Regions from separate parts of the Paenibacillus sp. HJGM_3 genome, predicted to be linked through region 2. Evidence: a T-box and tRNA genes for the amino acid it is inferred to sense, from the RefSeq annotation. Region 2 holds a T-box; the other holds one or more tRNA genes.
The links. The T-box of region 2 lies ahead of ACI5FR_RS02010 (arginine--tRNA ligase). A T-box ahead of a tRNA ligase gene usually reads a tRNA of that ligase, here a tRNA-Arg.

Region 1: it has a tRNA-Arg gene. The T-box ahead of ACI5FR_RS02010 (arginine--tRNA ligase) is inferred to sense a tRNA for this amino acid. The anticodon was not compared.

Annotation. Positions count from the first base shown of each region.
Region 1 is NZ_JBJGED010000047.1:31,911-47,497, forward strand. It holds gene ACI5FR_RS32515 (phytoene desaturase family protein) at 1-997, opposite strand, end outside; gene glmS (glutamine--fructose-6-phosphate transaminase (isomerizing)) at 1,326-3,155, opposite strand; gene glmM (phosphoglucosamine mutase) at 3,761-5,107, opposite strand; gene ACI5FR_RS32530 (CdaR family protein) at 5,425-6,861, opposite strand; gene cdaA (diadenylate cyclase CdaA) at 6,845-7,666, opposite strand; gene ACI5FR_RS32540 (zf-HC2 domain-containing protein) at 7,831-8,436, opposite strand; gene sigW (RNA polymerase sigma factor SigW) at 8,585-9,157, opposite strand; gene ACI5FR_RS32550 (EamA family transporter) at 9,369-10,280, opposite strand; gene ppc (phosphoenolpyruvate carboxylase) at 10,394-13,183, opposite strand; tRNA gene ACI5FR_RS32560 (tRNA-Gly) at 13,332-13,402, opposite strand; tRNA gene ACI5FR_RS32565 (tRNA-Pro) at 13,421-13,497, opposite strand; tRNA gene ACI5FR_RS32570 (tRNA-Arg) at 13,527-13,603, opposite strand; tRNA gene ACI5FR_RS32575 (tRNA-Gly) at 13,610-13,684, opposite strand; gene ACI5FR_RS32580 (oxalate decarboxylase family bicupin) at 13,989-15,149, shown strand; tRNA gene ACI5FR_RS32585 (tRNA-Leu) at 15,206-15,285, opposite strand; tRNA gene ACI5FR_RS32590 (tRNA-Lys) at 15,297-15,372, opposite strand; tRNA gene ACI5FR_RS32595 (tRNA-Gln) at 15,451-15,522, opposite strand.
Region 2 is NZ_JBJGED010000001.1:454,928-470,514, reverse strand. It holds gene ACI5FR_RS02055 (carbon-phosphorus lyase complex subunit PhnI) at 1-780, shown strand, start outside; gene ACI5FR_RS02050 (alpha-D-ribose 1-methylphosphonate 5-phosphate C-P-lyase PhnJ) at 695-1,603, shown strand; gene ACI5FR_RS02045 (ATP-binding cassette domain-containing protein) at 1,607-2,458, shown strand; gene phnL (phosphonate C-P lyase system protein PhnL) at 2,507-3,238, shown strand; gene phnM (phosphonate metabolism protein PhnM) at 3,235-4,458, shown strand; gene ACI5FR_RS02030 (sugar phosphate isomerase/epimerase family protein) at 4,448-5,401, shown strand; gene ACI5FR_RS02025 (PHP domain-containing protein) at 5,398-6,261, shown strand; partial or broken gene pepT (peptidase T) at 6,356-7,587, opposite strand; gene ACI5FR_RS02015 (hypothetical protein) at 7,725-8,099, opposite strand; T-box leader at 8,353-8,603, shown strand; gene ACI5FR_RS02010 (arginine--tRNA ligase) at 8,684-10,657, shown strand; gene ACI5FR_RS02005 (ArsR/SmtB family transcription factor) at 10,797-11,708, opposite strand; gene ACI5FR_RS02000 (FMN-binding protein) at 11,913-12,518, shown strand; gene ACI5FR_RS01995 (FAD:protein FMN transferase) at 12,521-13,516, shown strand; gene ACI5FR_RS01990 (RnfABCDGE type electron transport complex subunit D) at 13,500-14,375, shown strand; gene ACI5FR_RS01985 (BaiN/RdsA family NAD(P)/FAD-dependent oxidoreductase) at 14,347-15,587, opposite strand, start outside.

The DNA.
Region 1 (15,587 bases), on a different contig from region 2:
TATCCGGGTCCGTTTCTTTCCCTTGGTACTTAATGAGCGATATGACTTGCGCGCCATCGTCGCTTAGGTAAGCCGCACGCGAATAATTGCTTAGGAGCACGGTCTGATCAATCCCGTATGCAAATTGTTGTTTAGGCTTGGGAAGTCGTTTCAAGGCCACATCCAGGCAAGCCGCGGTTACCTCAATCGCTTGCTCTTTCCAGGTATGAAGGGCGGTTTTTTCTGCAAAGGGCACCAACTCATTGGCGATAGAAGGCGGTGTGGCAAGGATAACATGTTGCGTATCGATTTTCGTTCCGTCTTCACAGAGAACTTGCCGTACGATCCCGCCACGGGTATCGATGGACGAGACTTTGGTATTTGTTATGAACCGCACTCCCAGGTCGGTTGCCTTCTGCCGCAATTCCTCGATCAATTCGCCCCAGCCACGATCCAGGTACAACGCGCCTTTAAGGGCATTCTGCAGCTGTTTCAATACAGGACCCGCGGCTGGCAAATCCGGTCCGGCCACATAACTGGCGGCACGAAGCAACGAATAAAAGATATTGCGCACCATGGGATCTCGCAAATTCCCCTCGACCCATTCGCGGACACTGATCCTGTCAAATTGACGAGTATCCGCTTTTGAAAGTTTCGCAAGACACGAAGCGAACTCCATCTTTCCTTTCCAAGACAACAGCGGAGTCGTAAACAAGGATTTTAAATCCATAGGCAAGGTTTTCAATTTTCCTTTCCAAACGCCATAAGCGTCAGCGGAAGGTTTCTTTCCTTGTAAGTTCAGTCCCAGTTCCCGGAAAGTCGCGTACGCATCTCCCTTATACAAGGCATGCGCGCCCAGATTGAAGTAAGCTCCTTTTTTCTTGTTGGTAATGGCTCGGCCGCCTAAGCGATCCTGTTTTTCAACGACCATGGTTTGTTTCCCGGCTTTGGCTGCGTAAATTGCAGCGGTTAGACCCGCAATCCCTCCACCAACCACTACTACATCAACTTTTTGCATCGCTCATCATCCCTTTCAAATTTTACCTGTATGACGGGCAAGGGATGTGGAGTGTGACAGGAAGGCAAAAAAAATTAAGGAAAATCTCCTCTGGATACTAACGGAATTCCCAGCGGCTTTACGAGCCTTATCTCACCTTGCTTCGCGCTAGCGTAACGATCATGTAGATCCCGCCCTCGCGACGACACCCTTGCTTTTGGCTATGCGAGGAGTATTGATGACGCCCATGCTGGGCGTACATAAAAAGGAGGCGCCTTTTTATAGGTGCCTCCTTTAGTTCCCAACATTATATTGAGATCCAACATTATTTTTCTCGTTGTATTATTCCCTACTCCACCGTCACACTCTTCGCCAAATTACGCGGCTTGTCGACGTCGTTGCCCCGTGCGAGCGAGCCATAGTAGGCGAGCAGCTGCAGCGGGATGACCGACAGCGCCGGTGTGAGCAGCGGATGAGTGCGGGGGATCGTGTACCCTTCATCCACCACGTGAGCCAGCTCGTCATTGCCGGCGAGCGCGATGCCGAAGACGCGGCCGCCACGGGCTTTGACTTCTTTGATGTTGCTTACTGTTTTTTCCAGCAAAGCCTCTTGGGTCATAAGCGCGATGACCGGGATGCCCTCTTCAATCAGCGCAAGTGTCCCATGCTTCAGCTCGCCCGCCGCATAGGCCTCCGAGTGAATGTAGGAAATCTCCTTCAGCTTCAGCGACCCCTCCAACGCTACGGCGTAGTCCAGGCCCCGGCCGATGAAGAACAAGCTCTGGTGCTCCGCAATCTGTTCGGCGTATGCCCGGATCGGCTCGCTCTGGCCGAGCAAATACTCGACCTGCTCCGGCAGCAGCCGCAAGGCGGCCAGCACCTCGCGGATATACTCCGCGGGTTGCGATTCCAGCGTCTGGGCGAGGTACAGCCCGAACAAGTAGAACGCGACGAGTTGGGACGTGTACGCCTTCGTCGAGGCGACGGCGATCTCCGGCCCGGCCCAGGTGACGATCACATCGTCCGCCTCGCGGGCGACGGAGCTGCCGACGACGTTCGTGATCGCGAGCACGCGAGCGCCGCAGCGCTTGGCTTCCCGCAGCGCGGCCAGCGTGTCGGCCGTCTCGCCGGATTGGCTCACGACGATGACGAGCGTCTCCGGCGTGATGATCGGCGAACGGTAGCGATACTCCGACGCGACGTCCGTCTCGACCGGGATGCGCGCCAGCTTCTCGATGACCCCCTTGCCGATCAAGCCGGCATGATAAGCGGTCCCGCAAGCCACGATGTGAACATTGCGGATGGAACGAATCGCCTCAGCCGACATCCCGATCTCCGGAAGCACGACCCGCGTGCCGTCTGGCGAGATGCGGCTGCCCATCGTGTCCTTGTATGCCTTCGGCTGTTCATGAATTTCTTTGAGCATGAAGTGGTCGAATCCGGCTTTTTCCGCCGTAATCAGATCCCAATCGACACGAAATAATTCCCGGGAAATAAAATTCCCCTCTAAGGTCATTAATTCGACACCACCGCGTGTCAAAACGGCCATTTCGCCGTCGTTCAGGATATACACATTCCGAGTATACTCCAGAATCGCCGGGATATCCGATCCGATGAAGTTCTCGCCTTCGCCAACCCCGATGATAAGCGGACTCGCGAGTCGTACTGCCACGAGCTTATCCGGCTCGTATTCGGTCAAAACGCCCAGCGCGAACGCTCCCCGCATCTTCTGAACGGCCTGCTGAACCGCGCGAACGATATCCCCGTCATACAGATCGGCGATCAGGTGAGAGATGACTTCCGTGTCCGTCTCGGATACGAAATGATGCCCCTTGGCTGTCAGCTCTTCCTTCAGCCCGATGTAATTCTCGATGATCCCGTTATGCACCACCGAAAATTTCTGAGAATTGTCCGTATGGGGATGCGAATTGACGTCCGAAGGCTTGCCGTGGGTAGCCCAACGCGTGTGCCCGATCCCGATCGTCCCCTGCAGCGGCGTGACCTCCAGCTGCGATTCCAGAACGGCCAACCGCCCCTTCGCCTTCTTGATCTCCAGCCCGGTCCCGGTGAACACCGCCACCCCGGCGGAATCATACCCGCGATACTCCAGCTTCTTCAGCCCTTCCAGCAAAATGGGTTGCGAATTCCGATTCCCGATATATCCAACGATTCCACACATCCGATTCATGACCTCCGTCTCATGTTCGTCCGTGCGGCTTTTCATGCCGAGCGGCATGACTGAATAAGCGTTAGGCTATGCAATTGTCATTCCGTCTCGCATGAAAAGACAGCACGAAACAAGCTTCCGAATGAAGCAAATTTATTTAATCACACAAATAATAAGTGCCCTAAACCTAACAAACCTTAACCTAACCGCAGGCCGTGTTCCGTACACGCCTCGGTTCCACTCCAACGTACAACTCATCATCACACAGGAATCTTGTAGTGACCGGTCACCCAGTCCTTTTGCCTTCCTGTTCACGGCTCTGATGCAAGCCGAGAGGTCCCCGCCGATATCCGAACACCTCTACCTCGTCAACTTGGGCGTGTCGCCGCTCCTTATTCCGTTCGGGACTCAGCGGCCGCAAGTTCTGGCGCTTGTGATGCTGAACAACCTCGATCCACCTTTCCATTCCAGAGTGCTGTTTTCTATACTATTCAATTTGCCGCCCAGATGCAACCCCATTTTGTCCTACCGGGTTAAATGGCACACGGCGCGAATTCCGTCGAAAAAGGTCATATCCTCCTCCCGAACCGCGCCGTTATGCGGATTGCGTTGTCCTGCTATGCGTTCAGTTGTACCCGGACCACGTCCGCAATTTCGTCCACATATGCCTTCACCACGGCCTCTTCAGGCCCTTCCGCCATGACGCGTACGAGCGATTCGGTTCCCGAAGGACGCACCAGCACGCGGCCGTTGCCGGCGAATCGCTCTTCGACGCTGCGAATCGCCGCTTCGATGGCCGTATTGCCGTTCAGCTTGCCTTTATCCGCTACGCGAACGTTGACGAGCACCTGCGGGTACTTCTTCATGACACCTGCCAGCTGGCCGAGGGACTTGCCGGACTGCACCACCGTCTGCACGAGCTGCAGGCCGCTCAGCATGCCGTCGCCGGTCGGGATGTAGTCGAGGAAAATCATATGGCCGGACTGCTCCCCGCCCAGGTTGTAGCCGCCGCGGCGCATCTCTTCCATCACGTAGCGGTCGCCTACGGCCGTTTGGGCCGTCTCCATGCCAAGGTCCTTCGCGGCTTTGAAAAAGCCGAGATTGCCCATCACCGTCGTCACGATGGTGCTGCGGCTTAAGCGGCCCGCGCGATTCAGCGCATCGCCGCAGATGCAGAGCATGTAGTCGCCGTCGACCACGGCGCCTGTCTCGTCCACGGCGATGAGGCGGTCGGCATCGCCGTCGAACGACAGCCCGAGGTGCGCGCCATGCCGCAGCACCTCGGCCTGCAGCCGCTCCGGATGCGTGGAGCCGCATCCGGCGTTGATGTTGGTGCCATCGGGCTCCGCGCCGATGGCGATGACTTCCGCGCCCAGCTCCCGGAAGAGCCGGGGCGCGAGCTCATAGGCGGCCCCGTGCGCGCAGTCGAGCACGAGCTTCAAGCCTTGGAACGACACGTCTACGGTCGTCTTCAGAAACTCCGTGTACGCGAACTTCGCCTCGGCGTCGTCGCGGACCGAACCGAGCCGCGTCCCGACCGGACGCGGCAGCTCGTCGACGGCCGCATCGAGCAGCTGTTCGATCTCGAGCTCCGTCTCGTCGAACAGCTTGAACCCGTCGCTGCCGAAGAACTTAATGCCGTTGTCCTCGACCGGATTGTGCGAGGCCGAGATCATGACGCCCGCGCTCGCACCGAGCTTGCGTGTCAGATAAGCGACGCCCGGCGTCGAGATCACGCCCAGGCGCACGACATCGGCGCCGATGGACAGCAGGCCGGCGACGAGCGCCGCCTCCAGCATCGGCCCTGAGATGCGCGTGTCGCGCCCGATCAGCACGACCGGCTTCCCGGTCGCATGCTGGGTCAGCACATAGCCGCCGCAGCGCCCGATTTTATACGCAAGCTCCGGCGTAAGCTCCTGATTCGCAATACCACGTACACCGTCAGTTCCAAAATATTTCCCCATAGCTTCTCTATCGCTCCTCTAATGGTTCTTTTTTCTGGCGGGTTCACCCGTCGTAACCATGCATGTTGCCCGAATAGCAACTTTGCGTGCAGCTAACGACCGTAAACCGCGAAAATGTTGCTGAAAAGGCAACATTTCAGTTGGAAATAGGTTCTTTCGAGACAGAAATGTTGCAATTTGGGGCAACAAGTTCTTCATTTGAGCTGTGAAATCCAGAAAAATGTTGCCTATTGAGCATCATTGAGCCCGGCGTGCATCTCCCAGTTGACACGCCTGCACAGCTGCATGCCCCGCGCCCCGGCGTGCCGCGGCGGGGCCTACCCCGCACCGCCGCTCCGGCCGCCGCTCCCGGCGCCCGCGCTGCCCGTCGGCGTCGGCTGCGGGGTCGGCTGCGGCGTTGGCGTAGGCGCCGGCGTCGCCGTGCCCGACGGCCCGGCCGGACCGCCGCTCGGCGTCGGGCTCGCGCTCGTCCCGCCGCTCACGCCGGCGTTCGCCGGAGCGGCTCCGCCGCCCGCTCCGCCTGCGCCCGGCTTGGCGCTGATCTCGACCATCGCCCGCAGGTCGGCGCCGGTCCTCCGTACGAACGGCGAGACGTTCACGCTGACCGGGACGTCATGCTTGCCCGGGGGCAAGTTGCTGACATCGACGATCGCCTGCACATCCGTCACCTTCAGCTTATCCAGCACCGCCGGCGCCCCTTCCAGCGTGAAGGAGACCACGCCGTTCGTCGGCGACGTAATCTTCGTATCGTACATATCGTTCTGGCCTACGATCGTCAGCGGCACCTGGTCGAAGGCGCGAGTCGTCGACGGCACGATCTCGACCTTGACATCCACCTTCGGCGGATCAAGGGTGGTGACCTTGTTCCGCAGCGGAATATCGAGCGTGAACGTCTTGCTCTCCTTGAGCCCGGTCAGGTCCACCGAAGGCCCTTCATAGAATTCGAGCGTGTTTAGCAGTTCTTGTGGGCCGTAGACCGTAATCTGCTCCGCGCTAGGCGTGAACGACGCCACACTATAGCCTGCAAGCGGCGATCCGGTCGTTTTGATCCGCAGCGGCATTTTCTTGAACGGCTGAGTGATCGGCACTTCGACGTCGACCACCTGAGGATTCATCGACACGTCCAGCGGCTTGCCGTTCTTGTCGTAGGCGACGAGCTTCACTTGCTTCGTCACCGCGCTGGAGGCGCTCTCCACGCTCACGTCAGCCCGTACGGAGGCGACGCTGTCTATTAGGCTGCTAGGCGCCGTGACGATAACCCGCATCGGGCGGATGACCGGCTGCCCGGCTTTGTACCCGTTGACCGGGTTCCCTGTGACGTTCGCCGTCACCGGCATTTCCTTCTGCTGCTTGCCCTCGAGCACAACCTTCGCATATGGCGGGTAGATTGACACCTCGACCCCATTCGGGAACTTTTCCGGCGTAAGCGGCAGCGTATTCTCCCCGACCTTGGCGTTCGTCAGATCGAGCACGATCCGGTACGTGGCGGTGTTCACCTTTTTGAGCGCGGTATCCTTGCCCTTCACCTTGATCATGACTTCGGCCGGATCAATGGATTGGATGTGGTAGGTCTCGCTATCGTAGATCGGCGTTACCTTGACGTTCGTGATCGTATTCTCCCGCTCCGTAGGCAGAGCACTGCCCGGAGTCGTTTTCTCGTCGGTCTGGACGGCGAACCACAGCAGCACCCCGAGCACGAGTGCGATCACTTTCAGGACATTCGGCTTACCGAGCCATTCATTCATTCGACCCATCTTGACCCCCCTTTCTCTTCCAGAAAGAAGGCTTATCTTTGGTTTTCGGACGCAGCTCTTCATACAACTTCGACACGAGCGACTCTTCCTTAATGTCGCGAACGATCTGGCCATTGAGCGCCAGCGAGATTTGCCCGGTCTCCTCGGAGACGACGACACAGACGGCGTCCGATACTTCCGACATGCCGATCGCGGCGCGATGCCGGGTCCCGAGCTCCTTGCTGATAAAAGGATTTTCCGACAAAGGCAAGTAACAGCCCGCCGCCATAATCTGACCGTTCCGAATAATAACCGCTCCGTCATGCAACGGCGTATTCGGGATGAAAATGTTAATGAGCAGCTCTGACGTAATCTGGGACCCGATCGGAATCCCGGACTCGACATAGTCGTTCAACCCGGTATGCCGTTCGAACACGACGAGCGCCCCGATTTTGCGTTTCGCTAGATGATTCATCGCCTTAAGGATATGGGCAATCCGCCCCGTGACTTCCTGATCCTCGGTTGAGGACGTCGTGCGGCTGAACAGCCTTCCGCGCCCTAACTGCTCAAGAGCACGGCGCAGCTCCGGCTGGAATATGATAATGATGGCCAATACTCCCAGCGTCAGCATTTGGTCCATGAGCCACTTCAGCGTATTAAGCTTGAACCAGATGCTGAGCGCCCACGTCAGCACGACCACGAAGATGCCCTGCAGCAGTTGTACGGCCCTTGTCCCGCGAACGAGCAGAATTACTTTATAGATGACGTAGCTGACGATCAGGATGTCTACGACATCGTTGATGCCAATCTCTCGAATCCAGTCCATCCGCCAACCCCCGAGCAGCTTTTGTGTAGATTGTTTTAAGGCCGCCTACACCCCATCATACCATATTTTCAACAGAAACCCCACAAAGTGACTTCTCAGGCTGGACAACAAAAAACTCCCTTCATGCAGAAGGGAGGTGTCCGACCGATCGTGTTAAGCCATGTTTACTTGGCCACCGAGGCAAAAAATTGGTTCGTTTTGTACCAGAGCCACTGTACCGCTTGATCCACGGATTTGATATCGCCGGAGATGCGGGCGGTAGAAGCGAGTACATACGAGCCGTCGATGACGACGAGGTTCCCCTCGATGGCGCCGTCTACCTGGATCGTTCCATTCTCGACGACGAGATTGCCGCGCACCGTATGGTCTGCGGGTACGTATACTTGGTTGCCCTTGATGACGACCTGTTCCAGATCCGTGCCTCTCACGATCAGGTCCGTATCCTGGTTCCAGAGCGAGAAGAAGCTGCTCAGCATGACGACGGCGAAAATCGCGGCCGCGGTGGCCGCCGGGTGGCGGCGCACCCAGTTCGTCCAGCTCCTCCGGCGATGCGGGGCAGGCAGCGCCCGGAGCACGCGGTCGGTCATGTGCGGCGGAGCCGCTACGGCGCTGAGGGAGCGGAACAGATGATCCGCCTTCTCGAGCTGCTGGAATCGTTTATGACAGGCGGCGCAGGTTGACAGGTGAGCCTTCAGCTCCATCGCTTGCGTGCCGGATAATTCTCCATCCAGATAATCATGGATCAGTGGGACGGCTTGTTTGCAATCCATCGGAGAGCCACTCCTTTCTGCTTGACGTTCTCGTACGGGTTCCCGGTTCGTTCTGAGAATTCGTATTGTACTATACGTACGACCCCGAAGATTGTTTCACTCATTAACGCCTCTCGGCCAAGTTTTTTCACTTCCACATTCCGGTACATTAGAGTACGATTTCCTTTTCCAGCTTCTGACGCAAAAACTCCCGCCCTCTGTGCACCCGCGTCTTCACCGTCGTGACCGGCATCTCTAGCACATCGCTGATCTCCTGCAGCGACATGTCATGCAGATAGCGCAGGATCACTACCGCCTTGTACTTCTCCGGCAACGAATCGATGGCGTCGCGCACCTGCTGTTGTGTCTCCGACAGGAGCAGCTCGCCTTCGGGTGTCAGATCGGGGCTCGACAGCATCGAGTACCAGTCCGTGCCCTCGCTGTCCGCCACCTCGGCGTCGAGCGAATAGCTCGGCTTGCGCTTGCGCAGCCGGTCGATGCACAAGTTCGTACCGATGCGGTAGATCCACGTCGAGAACTTCTGCGTTTCGTCATACCGGTGGAGGTTCGTGTACACGCGCAGGAACGTCTCCTGCACCACATCCTCGGACTCCTGTACGTTATGCAGCATGCGGTAGGCCATATGATAAATTTTATCCTTGTACAAATCGACCAAATCGATAAAGGCGCGCCGATCGCCGTTCCGGGCGAGCTTGGCCAAGCGCGTTTCCACGTAATTCACCGACATTCCTCCCACGCCTGAACGCTAGCTGAGCTGATTTCTTCTTCCCACAGCCCGTGCCCGTTCAGCGCCGTTCCCTCCGTCCAAGCGTCATGTCCTTCCGACACCGCCAAGACGATCTTTCTCTCTATCGTTCCGTAAGATTCCGTACTCGATGCAGAACCTCTCCATTTACCGTACGGACATCCCGGCGAAAAGTTCCGAAAAGTTGTTATTCCGATCGTTTCGGTTCTTCCTCCCGCTTAGGCTGCCGTTCCGAGACGAAGATCCCGATCAGGATGAGCCCCATTCCTGCCCATTGCATCCACCCGACCGGCTCCTTCAAAATCAGGAATGCCGCCGTAATCGCGACAGGGAGCTCCATAGACGCGAGCATCGCCGCAAGTGTTGCCCCGATACGCGGGATGCCGATATTGAAGGCTACCGCCGGAAGAGCTTGGCCTAGAAAGCCGAGCAGCAAGCCCCAGAGCACGAGCGATCCCGTATTCGACTGGAACACAGCCGCCGGCGGATAAATGATGTAGATGACAGGCAACGCCGCCGTCAGCATAATGACGGACTTCAGAATAGGGTGCGCCGTCGTCCGGACCCTTCCCGTGAAGAACAAAAACACGCTGTAGGTAAACCCGGACAGCAAGCCGAACGCCACTCCCACTCCATCGAGCTCGCTCATCGAAGTGCCGGATACGTCTACCGCGAGCAGCGTCCCGATCATGACGAGAATGACCGCCCCGACCTGGTACTTCGTCGGCCATTTCCGATCGAATCCGCATTCCAGCACGATCGTCATCCAAGTGAACTGGAACAGCAAGACGATCGCCAGCGACGCGTCCAAACGAGACAAGCTGTTGTTTAAGAAAAAGGTAGTCAGCGCCAGCCCGAAAATGCCGATCGCCGACAACCGGATCCAAGGCGTCCGAAACGGATTGGACCAGGCGCGAGGATTCACGAGCAAGAGAACCCAGAGCAGCACCGTCCCCATCGTCACTTGGCTCGCGCTGACTTGCACGTCGTTCCAGCCGCGTTCATACGCCATCTTCACGAGGGGAGACAACAGCCCGTAGCTGGCCGATCCGATCAGCACCAGGATGATGGCCACCCAGCGCCAAGCGGTAGGTTTCATGCAGGGTCCTCCAATTCTTTCCTTCATTGGCTCTACTTTACCCAATTTCATGCAAAAAGTCGAGCCTCCCCCTCAAGAGAGGAGTGGCCCGACTTCGAAGCGTCAAACGAGGATCAGCCGGTGTTCCGCAGGCCGGCCGCGATGCCATTGATCGTAAGCAGCACTTCCCGCAGCAGCTCTGCATACTCGTCCGTCTGCTCCGTCTGGGAGCGTAGCTCGGTGAGCAGTTGCACCTGCAAGTAGCTGAGCGGATCGACGTACGGGTTCCGCAAGCGGATCGATTCCTGGATGACCGGCACGTTGTCCAGAATCTCCTCTTGACCGGTAATTTCTAGAATCAAATCGGAGGTGAGCTTGTACTCGGTCTCGATGAGGCCAAAGATGCGTTCGCCGATGCTCGGATTGGTGATCATGCCCGAGTATTCCTTCGCGATCGGCAGGTCCGCCTTGCCGAGCGCCATCTGGAGGTTGTCGATCATCGTGCTGAAGAACGACCATTCCTTGTACATCTTCTGCAGCGTGCGCAGGTTGTCCGGGTCGCCCTGCGAGAACGTCTGCAAGCCTGAGCCCGCCGCGTACCACGCCGGCAGCAAGTACCGGCTCTGCGTCCACGCGAACACCCATGGAATGGCGCGCAGGTCCTCAAACCGATCGCTGTTCTTCCGCTTGGACGGTCTGGAGCCGATGTTCAGCTCCCCGATCTCCGGCAGCGGCGTCGATTCTTTGAAGAAGGCCATGAAATCCGGATCGCGGAAAATCAAATCCTGGTACTTCGTCTGCGCGTTCTCGGAGATGTCCTTCATGATCTCTTCCCAGGCTCTCTCCTGCGCGTCCGCCTCTACCCCATTCCGAGCCAGCTTGGCCGCGGATATAAGAGCCGAAACCGCCTGCTCCAGACTGCGATACGCAATGCCTTTGAGCGAGTAGCGCGACGACAGTACTTCGCCTTGCTCGGTAATCTTGATGCCTCCGCCTAACGTCTCAGGCGGCTGAGCCATGATACTGCGGTTGAGCGGCATACCTCCGCGGCCTAGAGCGCCTCCGCGGCCGTGGAAGAACTTCAGCTTCACTTGATTGCGTTTCGCGACCTGCGTGATTTGCTTCAGGGCGACGCGCAGCTCCCAGTTGGCGGTCAACACCCCGCCGTCCTTGTTGCTGTCGGAGTAGCCCAGCATGATCTCCTGAAGGCCGCCAAAGCTGTCCAGGCTCGCCTTGTACGCCGGAATGTCGAACAAGGTCTGCATGATGCCCGGAGCCGCATGCAAGTCGTCGATCGTCTCGAAGAGCGGCGCCGGCTGCAGCGTGCAGGTGACACTGCCGTCCGCTTCCCTGCGGTACAAGCCCACTTCCTTGCCCAGCACCATGACCTCCAGCAGGTCGCTGGCGCCTTGCGTCATGCTGATCAAGTAGGTTTGGATGCAGCGGGCACCGAACTCCTGCTGAGCCGCCTTGATCGTCTTGTAGACGTTGATGCATTCCATGGTCCCCTCTGTGTACTCCATGTAAGGCGACACGAGCGGGCGAGGATCGTTCAGCAAGCCGCTCAGCAGCTTGATCTTCTCCTCCTCCGAGAGGGAGGCATAGTTGTCTACGATTTGCATTTTGGCCAGAATCTCCGCCATCGCCGACTCATGCTCTTTGCTATGCTGGCGTACGTCCAGTGTGGCGAGATGGAAGCCGAACAGCTCCACCTGCCGGATGATCTTTTGCACATAATGGTCAGCGGCATAATCGGCGTAGTGACTCCGCAAACTAGCCTCGATGACCTTCAAGTCCGCCGTGAATTCCTCCGGCGAATGATATTTCACGACCGCTTGGGTCCGAGATTGCGTATTCTCGAGCTTCTCCAGCATGTACGACAGCTTGATTCGGTACGGTTCCTTCTCATTGCGCCATACGTCCTCGGTCTTCAGCTGGATCTGCTGCTTGTCCAACTCGATGGAAGCCAGCAAGGCCGGCGTTACGTCCACGATGGACGTGCTAAAGCTGAGGTTCTCCATGAGCCCCTTAAGGGCCTCCTGGTATTTCTGCAGTGTCAGTCCCCGCTGCATCACGAGCGTCTCCCACGTGATCTCCGCCTTCACGGACGGATTGCCGTCGCGGTCACCGCCGATCCAAGAGCCGAAGCGCAGGAAGGAAGGGACGTTCCAGTTCTCGCCTGGGTAGTACTTCTTCAGACACCGCTCCACTTCGCGATACAGATCCGGCAACACCTCGAAGAGCGTCTCGTCAAAGTAGTACATGCCGTTGCGCACTTCGTCCAGGACGGTCGGCTTGCGGTCGCGCAGCTCGTCGGTCTGCCACAGCGTGAGCACTTCGTTCACGAGCTTCTCCCGCAGCTGCTCCCGCTCTCGGTATGTGAGGCCCGGGTTCTCCAGCTGCATGACTTCTTTGGAAATGCGCTGATGAATGTCGAGCACCGCGCGGCGGCTCGCTTCCGTCGGGTGTGCGGTCATGACCAGCTCGAGCGAGATCGTGTTCAGGATCTCCTGGACATCCCGAGGTGGCACATTGGAGGCGCGCAGCTCGTTGATCACGCCTTCGATGGAACCCGGCTGGATTTGCTCCATAGCCGACCGTTCGTAGTCGCGCTTGCGTCGAATACGGTGGTTCTGCTCGGCGATGTTCACCAATTGAAAATAAATGGCGAATGCCCGGATCACCTGGTGGCGGTTCTCCTTGCTCAGCGAACGAATGACGTTCTTGAAGTCCTGGAAGAGCGCCGGATCGGACGATTCCCGCATCTTCTTGCTCATCTCTCGAATTTGCTCGACGATCGTGAGCAGCTCCTGCCCGCCCTGATGGACGAGGACCTCGCCCAGAATGTTCCCTAGAAACCGCACGTCGCGGCGCAGCAAATGATTGGAGCTTACCCGATGTGTGTCATTCTTTACTTCAGACATGGTTCTCTCTCACCTCATTCTCTATATCCTTCAATAATTCGACAACCTTCGCGACATTCCTGCTTTAACGCACTAAACATAATTCTGGAATATTACTAATTATATACACAAAAAAAGACCTTGCGGTCTCTGTGCTTGACTTCTAGGAAGCGGGTGATGGGAATCGAACCCACGCTACCAGCTTGGAAGGCTGGAGTTCTACCATTGAACTACACCCGCATCATGCGAGAATAATAATGGTCGGGACGACACGATTCGAACATGCGACCCCCTGGTCCCAAACCAGGTGCTCTACCAAGCTGAGCTACGTCCCGACAGTACAATATGAAGTTAAAAAGAAAAATGGCGTGCCTTGAGAGATTCGAACTCCCGACCTTTTGATTCGTAGTCAAACGCTCTATCCGGCTGAGCTAAAGGCACATATTCTGGAGCGGACGACGAGATTCGAACTCGCGACCCTCGCCTTGGCAAGGCGATGCTCTACCACTGAGCCACGTCCGCATATGATGTTGAGGGCTTGCCCTTCGTGTCATCCGCTCGTTTCTTTCGCGTTCCGTTTGCGGCGACAAGAAATAATATATCAAAGCTCAGAACAAAAAGCAAGTGTTTTTAATGAAAAAGTTTATGGTTTCTTCTTCCTGCATGCCAAAGGGCTTCAAACTCTATTTTACCCATTCCTACAACATAAATCCCTGTCGCGCATCATACACCAATTGTAGCGTGCTATGCAGGGTTAATACGCCAGTTTATTACGAACAGTGGGGAGTGGGTTATGAACCGTTCAGAACCGCCTAGAGGCCTTCCTATGGACATTCCACAGCCGATCCGAAGCGACGGTGCGGGAAACGTCGATCTGGGGCCTCGCGATATCATGAGGGATCGGGAAAACCCGGATATGCTCGTCCCGCCTGTGACGGATGCCGGGTTAATCCCGAATCTGCGTTATTCGTTCTCGGATACGCACATGCAGTTAAACCACGGCGGCTGGTCCAGGGAAATTACGGTGCGCGAGCTCCCGATCGCAACTACGATGGCGGGAGTCAATATGAGCTTGACCCCGGGTGGCGTCCGTGAGCTCCACTGGCACCAGCAGGCGGAATGGTCGTATATGCTGCTGGGACGCGCCCGAATCACGGCTGTGGACCAGAACGGGCGCAATTTCATCGCCGATGTCGGTCCCGGTGACTTATGGTACTTCCCTCCGGGCATCCCACATTCGATTCAAGGGCTGGAGGGAGGGTGCGAGTTCCTGCTCGTCTTCGACGACGGCAGCTTCTCCGATTTGAATACGTTATCCATCTCCGATTGGTTCGCCCATACGCCTAAGGAGGTGCTGTCGGCGAATTTCGGCGTACCTGAATCCGCCTTTGACCGGATCCCTACGGATCAGGTGTACATCTACCAGGATCGTGTACCCGGCCCGATCGAGAGCCAGGCTATCGCTTCCCCATACGGCACGATACCGCTAAGCTTCAAACATGAGCTGCTCGCCCAACCCCCCATACGAACACCTGGGGGCAGCGTGCGCATCGTCGATTCGAGGAACTTCCCGATCTCCCGGACGATCGCGGCCGCGCTTGTGGAGATCGAACCCGGCGGCATGCGGGAGCTGCATTGGCACCCCAATAACGACGAATGGCAATACTACCTGACCGGACAAGGGCGGATGACCGTGTTCGCCGGCAATGGGGCCGCCCGCACCTTCAATTACCGGGCCGGCGATGTGGGATACGTGCCATTTGCTTTTGGTCATTACATCCAGAACACGGGGACCGAGCCTTTATGGTTCTTGGAGATGTTCAAGAGCGACCGGTTCGAAGACGTGTCCCTCAATCAGTGGATGGCCCTGACGCCTACGCACCTCGTCCAGACGAACCTGAACGTCGGCCCTGAGCTGACCAACGCTTTACGCAAAGAAAAATGGCCGGTCGTGCGCTATCCCGGCTATGGGTATGTCCCTAAATAAGCACGGTTTCCGATTGTAACGTAAAAAAAGACCCCTGCAAGGGGTCTTTGCGTTAGTGCGCGTAGAGGGACTTGAACCCCCACGGTCGCCCGCTAGATCCTAAGTCTAGTGCGTCTGCCAATTCCGCCATACGCGCGAGATAAAACATGGTGAGCCATGTAGGACTCGAACCTACGACACCCTGATTAAAAGTCAGGTGCTCTACCGACTGAGCTAATGGCTCGCAAGATAAGACACGGGGTCCCCGAAAAGTAATCGGAATTAACATCGAAGCGATACGTCACTTTTTGGGGTATAGAAACTGGGGATCTAGGATTCGAACCTAGGAATGACGGAGTCAAAGTCCGTTGCCTTACCGCTTGGCTAATCCCCATCGGATTGGAAGCTTGCTGCTGTAGTATCTCCGATTTCGACCCGATTCATGAGGCTTGTAGAAAA
Region 2 (15,587 bases):
CGGGCTTACATGGATGATGTGGAGCTGCAGCCGGGCTCTCTCACGTTCCAGAAGGTAGCGGATCTGTTGCGGGAGCAAGGGTTGATGAAGAAAGTAGAGAAATCCGATGCCGACGCGGAACCGTTCGACATTACGAGACAGAAGCTGACGATCCCTTCCACCCGTGCGGCCAGACTGCAGGCGCTCGCCCGGGGCGAGACGGGAGCGATGACCGCGCTCGCTTACAGCAGCATGCGGGGTTACGGGATCGTGCATCCGACGATCGGCGAGCTGCGCGTCGGGTACGCCGCCGTTCATATTGCTTACCCTTACAGCGATGACGGGGACGGAGAGACGGAACCCGTCTACATCGGGGAGCTGCTGCTCACCGAGGTCGAGTCGATCAACTCGTTCAAGCAGGATACGGAATCGGGCGAGGTACACTTCATTCTGGGCTACGGCCTATGCTTCGGTCAGAACGAGCTGAAGGGCATTTCTATGGCGATTCTGGAGCGCAGCCTGGAGACGAAAGGCGACGCCCCGGCGCAGGACGAGGAATTCGTCCTGACCCACATCGACTCGGTCGAATCGAGCGGCTTCGTCTCGCACTTGAAGCTGCCGCACTATATTACGTTCCAGTCCTCGCTGGATCAGATTCGCAAGGTCCAGGCGACGAAGCAGCAGGAGCTATCGAGAAGGAAGGAGGCGCCGCACGATGCAGATGACGACGGAGGACAGACAGGACAGACAGGACAGACAAGAGAGACCGCACGCAAGAACCTTCAGCACGCCGGCGTATAATTTTGCTTTTCTGGATGAGGGCTCGAAGCGGGAAATCCGCCGCAAATCGCTGAAGGCGGTCGCCATCCCCGGCTACCAGGTGGCCTTCGCCTCCCGGGAGATGCCGATCGGCCGGGGCTGGGGAACCGGCGGCTTACAGCTGACCTTGTCCCTGCTCGGCCGGAACGACACGCTCAAGGTTATCGACCAGGGGAACGACGACAGCGTGAACGCCGTCAGCATCCGCCGCCTCGTCGAGGCGACGAGCGGGATCGCGACGACGGAAGCGACGGAGGAGGCGACGATCATTCAGTCGCGTCACCGGATCCCGGAAGAGCCGCTTACGCGCGACCAGATTCTCGTCCTGCAGGTTCCTCAGCCGGAGCCGCTGCGCAAGGTCGAGCCGAGGGAAGAGAAGACGCGTATCCGGCACGCGGAGATGGACTACAGCGCGATGTGGCTCACCCTTTACGAGAGCATCGTCAAGTGGGGCAGCATCACGCTCGGCGCCGACTACCCGGTCATGGTGCATAACCGCTACATCATGGCGCCGAGCCCGATCCCCCGCTGGGATACGGAGAAGCTGCACATGAGCGAGCATCTGTCGCTGTTCGGAGCGGGGCGGGAGAAGAAAGTATACGCGATCCCTCCGTACACGAATGTGGTGCCCCTGCAGTTCGACGATTACCCGTTCACGGTGGAGACGTTCAAGGATGCCGAGTGCGGCCATTGCGGCAGCACGCATACGTTCCTCGACGAAGTGAAGGACGAGTCGACGGGGCGGACGATCTACCAGTGTTCGGATACGGCGTATTGCCGCAGGCAGCGCGAAGGGAGAGGTTGACCGATGACGGCGACAATGGTCGAAACCCCGCTGCTCCAAGTACGGGGACTTAGCAAACGATTCGGGCCCGGCTGCTCGCAATGCCGCGTCCCTTCCACGGACGAGCGCGAGTCGAGCCGCTGCCCGGTGTGCGGCAGCATCTGGGCGTGCCGAAGCCTCAGCTTCGACCTGCATTCGGGCGAGATTCTCGGAGTCGTTGGCGAGAGCGGCTCCGGCAAGAGCACGCTGGTGAAGTGCCTGTACTTCGACGAGGACACGACATCCGGCGAGATGACGATCGCGGGCTACGACGACGGGGCTTCCAACTTGTTCGTTAAGTCGGCGCAGCAGAAGAGGTACATCCGCAACCATGTCATGGGTATGGTGTACCAGAACCCCTATCTGGGGCTGCGCATGAATTTCTCGAGCAGCGGCAATATCGCCGAGAAGCTGTTCGCCGCGGACCGCTTCCATGTAGGCACCATTCGCGAGCGCGCCTCGGAGCTGCTGCGGCAGGTCGAGATTCCGATCTCGCGGATGGACGAACCGCCCCGGAACTTCAGCGGCGGCATGCAGCAGAGAGTTCAGATTTCCAAAGCGCTGGCCAACAACCCGCCCCTACTGTTACTGGACGAAGTAACGACGGGACTTGATCTGTCCGTGCAGGCCAAGGTGCTGGATCTGATCCGCAGCCTGCAGCGGGAGCTGCAGGTCGCGATGATCGTCGTCTCCCACGATCTGGGCGTCATTCGGATGCTGGCCGACCGGACGATGGTGCTGCGCCAAGGACTGATCGTCGAGCATGGCTTGACCGACCAGATTCTGGAGGATCCGCAGCACCCTTATACTCAGCTGCTAGTTCACTCTTTGCTGTAACAGTCGGCCCGGTTCGGCATCAATGACGATAGAAAGCGGTGAATAGCGATGATTCAAGTAATCGGCTTAAGCAAACGGTTCGAGCTGTCCCTGTCGCACCAGATGAAGGTCCATCCGTTCTCAGATTTATCGTTCGAAGTGCCCCGCGGCGCGTTCATGGGCATTGCGGGTCCTAGCGGCATCGGCAAGTCTTCCATTCTCAAGTGCTTGTATCGCACGTACTTGCCGACGTCCGGCGAGATCTGGTACGACTCCTCGCTGTATGGCAGGATTGACCTGGCTCAAGCGACCGAGCGCCAAATGTCCCATCTGCGCCTGCATGAGATCAGCTACGTGTCTCAGTTCCTGAAGGTCATTCCGCGCATCTCCGCGCTCGACATCGTAGCGGAACGGCTGCTTCCCCGGGGCTACGCCCTATCCGAGGCGCGGGAGGCGTCGGCGCACATGCTCGCCAGGCTGAACATCCCGGAGGCGCTGTGGCAAGCGTACCCGGCGACGTTCAGCGGCGGGGAGCAGCAGCGGGTGAACCTGGCGAGAGCGTTCGTCGCCCGGCCGCGCCTCCTCATCCTCGATGAGCCGACCGCCTCGCTCGACAACGAGACGAAGCACCGTGTGCTCGATATCCTGCACGAGATGAAGCGGGAAGGCACCACGATGATCGGCGTTTTCCACGACTGGGAGGTCATGGGCCGCGTAGCCGACCACATCCTAGATATGCGCTCGCTCGGAGGGGCCAAGGAAGAGAAGCAGCTGGCGACGGCGGAGGGAGTGCGACTATGAAACCAATTTTAACGATCCGCGGCGGCAACGTGGTGACTCCGACGGGAGTGCTCATGAAGGGGACGGTCGTGATCGAGGACGGTCGGATTGCCGACATTCGTCCCAATACCTCGGCTCTGGCGAGTGCTGGGCAAGTGTATGATGCCACGGGATGCTGGGTCATGCCCGGTATGATCGATACGCACAGCGACGCGATCGAGCACGAGATGCAGCCCCGGCCTACTAGCCGGTTTGCGCTGGAATTCTCCTACCAGGAGCTGGAGCGGAAGCTCGTCAGCCAAGGCGTCACGACGATCTACCACTCGCTCAGCATGTGGGGGGAGAACTCGAGCAACGATTTTCGCAAAAATCAAAGCGTCAAGGACATCGTGAACCGGATCGCGAACCTGAGGCAGCATGACCACCTCATCCATCACCGGGTGCACATTCGCGTGGAGCTGACTAACGATAGCGTCGTGCCGTTCGTCGAGGAATTCATCACCCAGGGACTGATCGACCAGATGTCGTTTATGGACCACACCCCGGGTCAAGGCCAATACCGCAATACGGATGTGCAGAAGAAATTCATCATGGAGCGCCAGAAGAAGACCGAGGAAGAAGTAAACGCGATTCTGGAGGAGCGCAAAAACCGGGCGAAAATCGCCGATGCCGAGCTGCAGCGGCTCGCCGACCTGGCTTATCGCAACGATGTCCCGCTCGCCTCGCATGACGACGATTCGATCGAGAAGCTGGATCGGATTCAGCAATGGCGCGGGACGATCAGCGAATTCCCCGTCGATCTCGCGGTAGCGGTCGAGGCGAAGCGGCGCGGGCTGTATGTCGTCATGGGCGCGCCGAACGTCATGCTCGGCCGCTCGCACAGCAACAACCTGTCCGCCCAGGAGGCGATCCGTGCGGGCGTCGTCGACATCCTGTGCTCGGATTACTACCCGCCTGCGATGCTTCGCGCCGTATTCCTGCTCGTGTCTCAGGGGCTCGACATCGTGGAGGCGGTCAATATGGTGACGCTGAATCCGGCCCGAGCGCTGCGGATTGACGACCGGACCGGGTCGCTTACGGCGGGGAAAGAGGCGGACCTGCTCGTCGTCCGGGAACAGGCGGGAAGCCCGGTCATTCAGAACGTGTTCGTCCGAGGCCAGCTCGTATGCCAAATGAATTATCTCTCGGGAACTACTCGCGCCGCCCTGAGCGGGAAAGGGGCCGAGCGCATTGAAGCTTAAGGGCATTGGGGTTAGCTTGATGAGCTGCGACGTCGTCAGCCGGACGGACCGCTTGAAGGAGAAGCTGGCCCAAGTGTTAGAGGCGGGCTATCAAGCCGTGGAGCTTCCGATCCAAGGGATGCGGATCATCGAGAACGGCGTGATCGATCCGGGCCGGCTCGAGGCGTACGTGGAATTGCTTCGCGGAATCCCGCTGCGCTATACCTTGCACGCCCCGTTCGACCTGAATGTGTTCCGGGCGGATGACATCGGATTCGAGCAGCGTTTGCTGCTCGCTTGTCTCGATGTGGCCGGCGCGGTCGGCGCCGATCTGCTCGTCGTGCACGTGGGGAGATTCGTCGGCGAGGAGCAGTTTCTCTATCCGCAGACGTGGCCGCGGTATACGGATGCTGACAAGCGGCTGCTGCTCGAGCGCGAGGCGGCGATCATGAGGGAGGCCGGGGAGTATGCCCGGCAGCGGAGCGTACGGATCGGCATGGAGAACGTCAGGCCGTACTTGGACTGTCCGGACTATTGCTACTCCGTCATTCCGGCTCAGCTAGCCGAGCAGGTGGCGGCGATCGGCCACCCGAACGTCGGGATCGCCCTCGATGTCGGGCATTTATATTTATCGCTGCAGATGTATGGGCTGAGCCTCCAGCGGGAATTGGAAGCGATGGTGCCGTACATTATTCACCTGCACGTTCATGACAATTACGGCAAGCCCAACTACTCGACGGAGAAAAACCAGTACGAGCTGCTGCCCTTGGGCCGCGGCGACATGCATATGCCGATAGGGGAAGGGGCCGTGCCGATGGCCGAGATCGCCCGGCTGCTGGGGGGATGTGCGCAGGAGGGCTACATGATCCACGAAATTCGGGAGCAGTATGAATCGCACTGGACGTATTTGTCCGCGACCTACCGCGATCTCTCCTCTTTCGGCAAGGCGGTGGCGGTCGGTTGAAGGGACAGGGCATCGTAGACCTGCATTGCCATACCAAGGCCTCGGACAACACCTACACCGTCCGGGAAGTGCTGAGCGCGGCCCATACCGCCGGCATCCGGTACTTGGCCGTCACCGATCATGACACCACGGCCGGGGTACCGGAAGCCATGCTGTGGGGAGAGCGGCTGGGCGTCGAAGTGATCCCCGGCATCGAGATCTCGGCTTACGACTTCGCGCGCAGACGCCGGGCCCATATCCTGGGCTACTACGTACAGCCGGAGCATCCGGCGCTTGCGAGGCTGTGCCGCCCGATTCTCGAGCGGCGGACGCAAGCAACCCGGCAGAGTGTGGAGCAGCTCGTGGCGGCGGGCTACCGCATCAGCTGGGAGCAGGTTGGCCGGATTGCCGCAGGCGGCACGGCCGTCTACAAGCAGCACATCATGGCGGCGCTGATGGAGAGCGGCCACTGCCAGGAGCTGTTCGGCGACCTGTATCGCTCGCTGTTTGCTCGGGGCGGGAACGGCGAGGCGCCGGGTACCGCTTTTGTGCCGATGCAATATGTGGACGCGGCGGACGCCATCCGCGCGATCCGGGAAGCGGGCGGCGTGCCCGTCCTGGCCCATCCGGGCCAGCTCGGGAACTACGAAGCGATCGGCGAGTGGGTTCAGGCGGGCCTGGAAGGCATCGAAGTGTATCACCCGGACCACGACCGGGAGGAGGAGCAGAAGGCCCGCGGGTACGCGGAACAGTACGGGCTGGCGATGACCGGGGGCTCCGACTTCCACGGCGGCTACGGCCGTTCGGCGCTGGGCAGCGTCGACTCCGGGTTCTTGAACCTGCTGGCGCTGAAGGCGAGGCTGTGGCCGGGGCTTGTTTGAACTCGGACACGGCAAATGACAAAAAGGCAATCGGCAGACGAATGTGGGATCCGTCTCGCCGATTGCCTTTCATCTCTCCCCCGCCTTCACCCGCCTACGCCTGCCGCTCGAACCGCCGGATGATCTCGATTACCACTTGCGTCGCCTTCACCATATTGTCCGCCGAGATGTACTCGTACCGGCCGTGATAGTTCTCCCCGCCGGTGAACAGGTTCGGCGTCGGCAGTCCCATGTAGGACAGTTGCGACCCGTCCGTCCCGCCGCGGATCGGCTCTACGACGGGCTCGATGCCGAGGCTGACCATCGCCTCGTGCGCGATGTCCACGATTTCGCGTACCGGCTCGATTTTCTCCCGCATGTTGAAGTATTGATCCTTGATATCCACCGAGACACGCCCTGCGCCATATTCCGCTTCCAGCTCAGCGGCGATCGCCTTCAGCTTCGCCTTGCGCGCTGCGAACGACGCCTTGTCGAAGTCGCGGATCAAGTAGTGCAGCTTCGTCTCCTCGACATCGCCCTGCATCGAGATCAGGTGGAAGAATCCTTCATAGCCTTCGGTATGCTCCGGCGCTTCCTGTGTGGGCAGGCGGCGATTGAACTCCATAGCGATCTTCGCCGAGTTCACCATCTTGCCCTTCGCCGTGCCCGGATGCACGATCTTGCCCTGCACGTCACGAGCGCCCGCGCGGCGTTGAAGCTCTCGTACTGCAGCTCGCCGAGAGGACCGCCGTCGACTGTGTAGGCATACTTCGCGTCGAACGCCGCGACGTCGAACCGATGCGGCCCGCGGCCGATCTCCTCGTCCGGCGTGAAGGCGACTCGAATGCGGCCATGCTTGACCTCCGGATGCTGCAGCAGCCAGTCGAGCGCGGTCATGATCTCCGCGATGCCTGCCTTGTTGTCCGCCCCAAGCAGGGTGGTGCCGTCCGTCGTGACGAGCGTATGCCCCACATACCGCAGCAGGCTGGGAAACTCGTCCGGCGACAGCACGATCCGCTGCGCTTCGTTCAGGACGATGGCCTCTCCGTCATACCGCTCCACGACTTGCGGCCGGACGCCAGCACCGGTGAAGTCGGTCGCCGTGTCAACGTGGGCCATGAACCCGATTGTCGGTACGTCCTTGTCGGTGTTGGAAGGCAGCGTCGCCATCACGTAGCCATTCGCGTCCATGGTAACATCGTTCATGCCGATCTGCCGCAGCTCCTCCACGAGCATCCGGGCAAGGGTCAGCTGACCCGGAGTAGAAGGGCAAGTCTCGCTCGCATCGTTCGATTGCGTATCCACCTGAACGTAGGTGGTCAGTCGCTTTATAAGAGCCTGTTTCATATTTTCCATTATGGTCTCGTCACCTCCCCCTCATTATAAGTAAAAAATCCGATCGAAGCCATTCGAGGAAGGGCATTCGTGATTTGCTCAAAGCGTTCGCTTCGCTCCGGGCCGACGGGTAGCCGCCGCAAGCCGGCTTACTTCTTGTCCGTAGACTCCTCGGTGCGGCCCATTTTGTAATTCGCCATTTTCGTCAGGCTGCTGCGGGAGGTGCCCAGGGCTTTGGGAGGCTCCGCCTCGCTCGGATTGTTCCGCATGTAGGCGTTAGTCAGGCTGTAGACGTTGTGCTCGATCCGCCCAATTGCTTCGAAGAGCAGGGAGAGGGTCAGGAACACGATGCCCCCGAACGCGCCCGCGATCCACCAGAACAGGCCGATCGACCAGCGGTAGTCGGACTCGAATTGTCCGTCCCCTCCGAACAGCGGGTATCCGTCCATATGGCCCATAATAAATCCAAGCAGCAGCCCCCCGATCAGCTGGACGATCCCGCCGACCCGCAAAAAGTCGCTCATGCTCCAATCCTTCCTTTCAACACATTCAGTAGTTTCTTCGCTCATATAAGTATACGGAAATGCACCAGGAAAGTCGTGTCATGAGAATCGAAATCCGATACACATCGGTGCGAGCGTGCGGTGGTTGACGGAGGAAGGGCGTGGAAACTGTCCGTTATCCGCGTTAGCTTCAAGGCGATCGCCATCAACTTGACAGGTTGCCTGAAACTAACTACAATAGTTCCAATATTCAATTAATAAGATCAGTAAAATAGTACCGTCCATGATCGGGACAGTACTTGTCGGGGAAACGTTCAAGCGAGCCGGGGGTGGTGGGAGCCGGTACGAGGCCGACAAGGAAGCGGGCCCGGGAGATGAGCGCCAGAACAGGCGTCTGCTGGCTGCATAGCAGATGGCTCGGGTACGGCGTTCCGGCGTCCGGCCGTTATCCGGTTGAGGGGTCAAGCTCCGAAGGAGCTTGGCACGAAGAGTGGTACCGCGGGAGCAGAGGCTCTCGTCTCTTGAATTCGTTCAGGAGACGAGAGCCTTTTTTGGCGTTCGCACACAGTTCTAGGTGAAGATGCTTTGATCAGGAGGAGATAGGAATGAGTACGGTACAACAACTACTGGCCGATGCCTTGCGCGAACAGGTGGCCCGTCTGCTGCGGGAGGCGGGCCTGGAATGTCCTGCCGACCTGCAGGTGCAGGTCGGGCCGCCGTCCCATGCGCAGCACGGCGACTACGCGTCGAACGCGGCCATGCCGCTCGCACGCCTGCTGCGCCGGGCGCCGCTGTCTATCGCGGCCGAGCTGTGCGACGGCCTGCTGGCGGATGCCAGCGGCGGGGGTGACGTCGGCGCCGGCGGGCTGCTGGCGCACGTCGAGGCGGTGGCGCCGGGATTCTTGAACATGCGCCTGAACTGGCGGCGCTGGGCGGAGATGGACTTCGACGCAGGTCGAGAAGACGCGCATGCCCCGCCGCCTAAAGTCGTGATCGAGCATACGTCGATCAACCCGAACAAGGCGGCGCATATCGGCCATCTGCGCAACTCCTGCATCGGTGACACGCTTGCCCGGCTCTACAAGCGCGTCGGCTACCGGGTCGAGGTGCACAACTACATCGACGACCTGGGCAATCAGCTGGCGGACACGGTCGTCGGGCTGCTTCACACGGGAGCTGAAGGGGCATACGCCCGATTCGGCGACTATTGCTGGGACACCTACGCGGCGGTGAACCGGGCGTATGCGGCCACTCCGTCGATGACGGAGGAGCGGACCCGCGTCCTGCACGAGCTGGAGGAGGGGCGGTCGAGCACCGCCTGGATCGGAGAGCTAGTGGCGGAGCGTATCGTGCGGGAGCACACGGAGGAGATGCGCCGGTTCGGCATCCGCTACGACGTGCTCGTGTGGGAGAGCCATCTCGTGCGCCAAGGCTTCTGGGCGGCGGCGTTCGCGAAGCTTAAGACGACGCCCGCTTTCGTCCTGGCGGAAGAGGGCAAGCTGGCCGGCTGCTGGGTGCTGAAGCACGGAAGCTGCGCCGAGGACGCGACCGATCAGGTTGATGCCGAGGAACTCGCGCCGGGACAGGCGGACCATTCCGCGGACAAAGTTCTCGTCCGCTCCAATGGCATTCTGACGTACACGGCGAAAGATATCGCCTACCATCTGTGGAAGTTCGGGCTGCTGGATCAGACGTTCAAGTACACCCGCTTCGCAACCGACAGCCTGTGGACGACCGCTCCGGCCGGCGCGGGGGTGCGCAAGCGTTTCGGCCAAGCGGATATCGTGCTGAACGTCATCGACCACCGGCAGCAGTACCCGCAGGCGATGGTGAAGCAGGCGCTGGAGGCGCTCGGCTTCATCCGCCAGGCGGAGCGGCTGCGGCACGTCAGCTACGGCGTTGTATCGCTCAGTCCGGGGACGGCGGCGGAGCTCGGTATAGACACGTCGGATGGCAAAGGCTCCTACGCGATGTCCGGGCGCCAAGGGATCGGCATCAAGGTAGCCGACATGCTGCAGCTGATGGAGCGCGTCATCGAGGAGAAGCGTTCGCGCCGGACCGGGCTGACGAGCGAGGCGATCGCCGCGGCGGCCATTCGCTATTACTTGCTGCGCTACAACCTTCAGACCGAGGTCGTGTTCGACCTGCACAAGGCGACGGAGATTACGGGCAACACCGGCGTGTACTTGCTCTACGCGCATGCGAGGGCGGCAAGCCTTCTCGCTAAGGCTGAGCAAGAGGCGAGTGAGAAGGTTAGGCCGGGAGAGGCTGGAGAGTTGGTGTCGTCGAAGGCTCCACCTTTCCCGGCCGTGCTGGAAGCGGCCGAGTACGCGCTGCTGCGCCAGCTCGCTTACTGGCCAGAGACATTGGAGGCTGCCGCCGAAGAGCGGGCTCCGAATTTGATCGGCACGTACGCCTACGAGCTGGCGACCGCGTTCAACACGTTCTATGCGGCGTGTCCGATTCTGAAGGCGGAGGGGGAGAGAAGGAGCTTCCGAATCTGGCTGACCGCCAAGTACAAAATGACTTTGGCCGACGCGCTGCAGGTGCTGGGACTGCCCGCGCCTAACCGCATGTAATGGGGGGATAAGGGAAGCCGAAAAAATCGGGTTACTGGTCGGAATCCGGGGCGGTGGACGGGATTAAGCCGAAAAAATCGGGTTACTAGCAGGGACCTGGGCCGTCACCCAGGCCCCGTTTTTGGCTTAAAGCACAAATTTACCGCGACAGCGTCAGCTTAATATCCTGCGGGATATTGCCGAAGTGCTTGCCGAGCAGGTTCAACCCTCCACGATGGCGGGCGTCGGGCTTCACCGCGAACCGCACGACGATCGGCTGATTCGCTTCCAGCTTCAGCTGCCCGATCGTCACGGACGAGGACGGCGTGCCGTTGATCGAGCTGCCCTGCTCGTCCACGGTCCATTCCGTCAGCAAGCCGTACTGCGTGCCCCCCAGCCACCAGCTGGGGGTGAGCTCGCCCTTCTTCTCCCCGAAATCGCCGGGGCTCGTCCATGTCCCGATCTCCAAGCCGTTGATCGACACCGTGATGTCCGACGGCCAAACTTCCTTGTAGCCGAGCGCCTCGGAGCACAGCTCCGCGCTCAGCGACAAGCCCCGGAACGGCTTCCCGGCATCCGCCGAGTTCGGGAATTTATACTCCACATAGCCGTCTTCGCTGAACCAAGCGAGGAATGCGTCCGAGCGCTCCGGGCGGTAGAACGCATGCGGGTCGTCGACCGATCCGATCAGCCCTTCCGGGCCGACGAGGCCGCAAGGTGCTTGAACCCGAAAGTCGCTATACATGCCGACTGGCATCTGCACGGTGTAGGCGGCGGACATCTCAGTGGGCACGCGGGGCAGCTCGAGGAGCAGCGAGTCGCAGGCGCGGGAGCAGATCTTCCCTCTCCCGAACCGCTGAGCCGTCTCGACCAGGCCGACCGCCTCGAGCATCTGGATGTTGATGGAGACCGTCGGCTGCGCGACGCCCAGCTGCTGCGTCAGTTCGGTCACGCTCATCGGCTTCCCGCTCAGCGCCTCCAGGATCCGCAGCCTCAGCTCGCTGGACAGCGCCTTCGCCACCTCCAGGACGTCCGGCGTCGGGATCCGCTTGCACACTTGTTCCTCTTCCATTGCATTGTACCCTCGTTTCGCTCGCATTCTATTAATCCTTAGTGTACATGGATGACGGACACGTTGCAAAACATCTGTTTATAACATGGATGGTTAACAGCCATAAGGTAAAATTTTAATTTCATATTGGGCGATCTTTCAGTGGATTTTAAGCTTCATCCTATATGCTAGGGATAATTCGGCATAACGAGGAGGAACGATCCCATGATGGCCAAAATGGGACCCAAGATGGTTGCACTGTGTTCGGCGGCCATAGGATTGATCTATACAGCGGGGTACCTGGTGACCGATACGGCCGATGCCGGCGCCGCAAGCGGAGTCCCGATCGCCGCGGCCCCGAAGGCGGGCGTGCAGGCTGAGCCTACCGTCCGTCCGGGGCAGACGCCCGTTCCTGATCGGGGCTTGACGCGCGAAGGAACCCGCGGCAGCTTCGATCGCGGTCGGGAAGGCCGTCAGCGGCCCGGGGAAAATCAGCCGTCCAATGGAGGCTCGGGCGGGACCGCCGGGAGTACGGGCATGCCTCCCGCCCCGACCGGCACGGCGACGTACAAGGACGGCGTCTACAACGGCTCCGGCACGAACCGGTTCGGGACGGTGGAGGTCGCCGTCACGGTCAAGAGCGGTAAAATCGCCGCCGTGAATATTACGAGCAGCCGGACCCGGTACCCGCAAAAATATATCGACCCGCTGCCAGCCCAGGTGGTGGCCAGGCAGACGTATCAGGTGGACGTCGTGAGCGGCGCCACATACAGCTCCGAAGATTTCATGAACGCAGTCTACCAGGCGCTGCTGCAAGCAGAGAAGGCATAGTCATGCATACAAAGCGCATCTATACCTCGTCGTTACTCTGCATGGATACACGGGTGACGTTCAAGGTCGTGACGGCCGCCAGCGAACGCGACGTGGAAGCCGGCTTGGACCGTGCCTGGGCTGCCTTCCGCCACGTGGAGGCAACGTGCAGCCGGTTCGATCCGCAGAGCGAGCTCTCCCGGCTGACCCGCCGCATAGGCGTTGCCGTGCCAGCCAGTCCTGCGTTGTTCGAAGCGATCCGCTTCGCCTGGGAGGTAGGGCAGCTGACGGACGGCGTGTTCGACCCTACCGTCGGCGCGGCGATGGAGCGACGAGGGTTCGATCGACATTACTTGACGGGTGAGCGAATGCTAGCTAACCGCGATATCGCCGCAGCAGAGGAAGACTTCGCCTCTGCTGTACCGCCCGTCAGCTATCGGGACATCCTGCTCGACGAGGAGCGGAGGACGATCGAGCTCACCCGTCCGCTCACGCTCGATCTCGGCGCCGTGGCGAAAGGGCTGGCGAGCGATCTAGCCAAGCGGGAGCTCGAGTCGTTCGGAGACTTCCTGATCGAGGCAGGCGGAGACGTGTACGCACATGGCTGCAACGAACGGGGGACCCCATGGAGAGTAGGCGTGCGGCACCCGCAGCCGTTCCTGATCCCTAATCTCCTCGATCTCACGGACCGTCCGGATGCGCTTATGGGTTGGATAGACGTATCCGGAGCGGCGGTGTGCACCTCCGGCGGGTATGAGCGACGGGCGGAGCTGCCGCAAGAGCACCATCTGCTCGATCCGCGAACCGGGCGTTCGCCGCAGGCGGCGATCAGTTGTACGGTCATCGCCCCATATGCGATGATGGCGGACGCCTTCTCGACGGCGGCTTTCATCCTGGGGCCCGAGAAAGGCACCGCCTTGCTCGACAGCCTGGATTTGGCGGGGATTACGATCTCGAACGAGCTTCAGACCAACGAAACGAAGAGAATGAGGGGGATGTGGCATGAGATTGCAAGCTGAACGGAACCGGCCGCAGCCTTCGAGAGGCGGCGACTTCGATTATTTCAATACCCCAAAAGGGATGCTGCTCGTGTTCCTCTCCATATTGGCCTTGCTCGGACTGCTCCAATCGCGCAGCGGAGCCGGCCTCGCGCACCTGCTCGTCTCCGTGGCGACGGCGGTCGTCATCGACGCCGGCACGAATTATCTCTTGCGCCGCAAGAGGAGACTGCCCGACAGCGCGATTCTCACCGCGTTAATCGTGTCGATGGTGCTCAGCCCGGCGGCGCCGTGGTACGTCTCCGTGTCCGCGACGGGTATCGCCCTGCTGTCTAAGCTGCTGTTCCACATCCGCAGGAAGCCGGTTTTCAATCCGGCGGCCTTCGGCCTATTCGTCGCCCTGCTCCTGAGCTCGAGCGGGCAGGACTGGTGGGGAGCGCTGTCCGGCCTGCCGGTCTGGTGCATCGCGCTGCTGGTCGTCGCAGGCTTCATGGTGACGAACCGAGTGGGCAAGTTTCCCCAGCTGTTCGCCTTCCTAGGTGTATACTTCGGTCTATTTATGCTGATGGGAGTGTTTCAACTCGGGGAGGCGGCGGAAATTTTTCGGGTTCCTTTCATCCATTCCGCGCTGTTTCTCGCTTTCTTCATGCTGACCGATCCGCCAACATCGCCGGCCCGCACGCGCGAGCAGCTGCTGTTCGGTGCGGGCGCCGCTCTCGTGAGCGTAGCGGTCAACTATACGATCGGGGGCTTGTCGTTCCTTCTCGTCGGTTTGTTGGCGGCGAACGGCCTGCATGCGGCGCATGTCAAATGGGTGTCGCGCCGGCAGCCCGGCTCCCGGCAACAACCGTCTACGGCAATACGGACCGAGCCGCGCTAAGCCCGGCCGTATAGCCGGTGGAGAAGGCCGCGGTAATGTTGTAGCCGCCGGTATAACCGTGGATGTCGAGCACCTCGCCGCAAAAATATAAGCCTGCCATCAGCTTCGACTCCATGGTCTTGGGGTCGATTTCTTTCAAATGCACCCCGCCGCCCGTGACGAAAGCCTCCTGAATGGAGAGCGTCCCGTACACGGCAATCGGAAACGCCTTGATCGCCTTCGCCAGCTCCATCCACGCTTGCCGGGGGAGGTTGTCGTACGTGAGCTCCTCTCGCAGTTGCGCACGCTGCAGCAAGAGGGGGATGAGCCGCTCCGGCAGGAGCGGCTTTAATACGTTTTTGATCGCCTTCTTGGGCTCCTGCTTGGCCAGCTCCAGCGTCTCGGCATACACGTCGTCGACACTCTTGGCCGGGAACAGGTCGAGCGTGAGGGTAACGTGCTTCACGTCGAACTGCTTAAGCGCCTTCACGACGAATTGGCTGCAGCGCAGGACGGTCGGCCCCGATAAGCCGAAGTGGGTGAAGAGCATGTCCCCTTCGTGGGTAACGATCTTTTTGCCCTTAGGGTTCCAGACGGTCAGCGCGATATCGCGCAACGATAGCCCCTGAAGCTCCTTGGACCGAATGAAAGGCTCGCTCGACGTGAGCGGCACCTCGGTCGGATACAGCTCGGTGATCGTATGGCCGGCTTGCTCGGCCCAAGCGTAGCCGTCGCCCTCGGACCCGGTCTGAGGGACCGATTTGCCCCCGACGGCGATAATGACGGCCCGGCTCTTGATCTCCTCGCCCGAACGGAGCCGGACCCCGACGGCGCGGCCTTGGCGATACAGCACTTCCCGCACCGGGCTGTTCACCAGGATACGCACGCCTTGCTGCCTCACTTGCCCGACCAGTGCGTCCACGACCGTCTTCGCGCGATCCGACACCGGGAACATGCGCCCGTTGTCCTCTTCCTTCAACCGAATGCCCAGCCCTTCGAAAAAATCGATAATCTCGCGATTGCCGAACGTAGCAAGCGCACTGTAGAGGAAGCGGCCGTTGCCGGGAATATGTTTGATCAGCTCGTCCATGTCCTTGTTGTTCGTCACATTGCACCGGCCTCCGCCGGAGATGCCCAGCTTGCGCCCAAGCTTGTCTCCCTTGTCGACGAGCACCGTCCCGGCCCCGTTCCGGCTGGCCGCGATCGCCGCCATGAGTCCCGACGAGCCCCCGC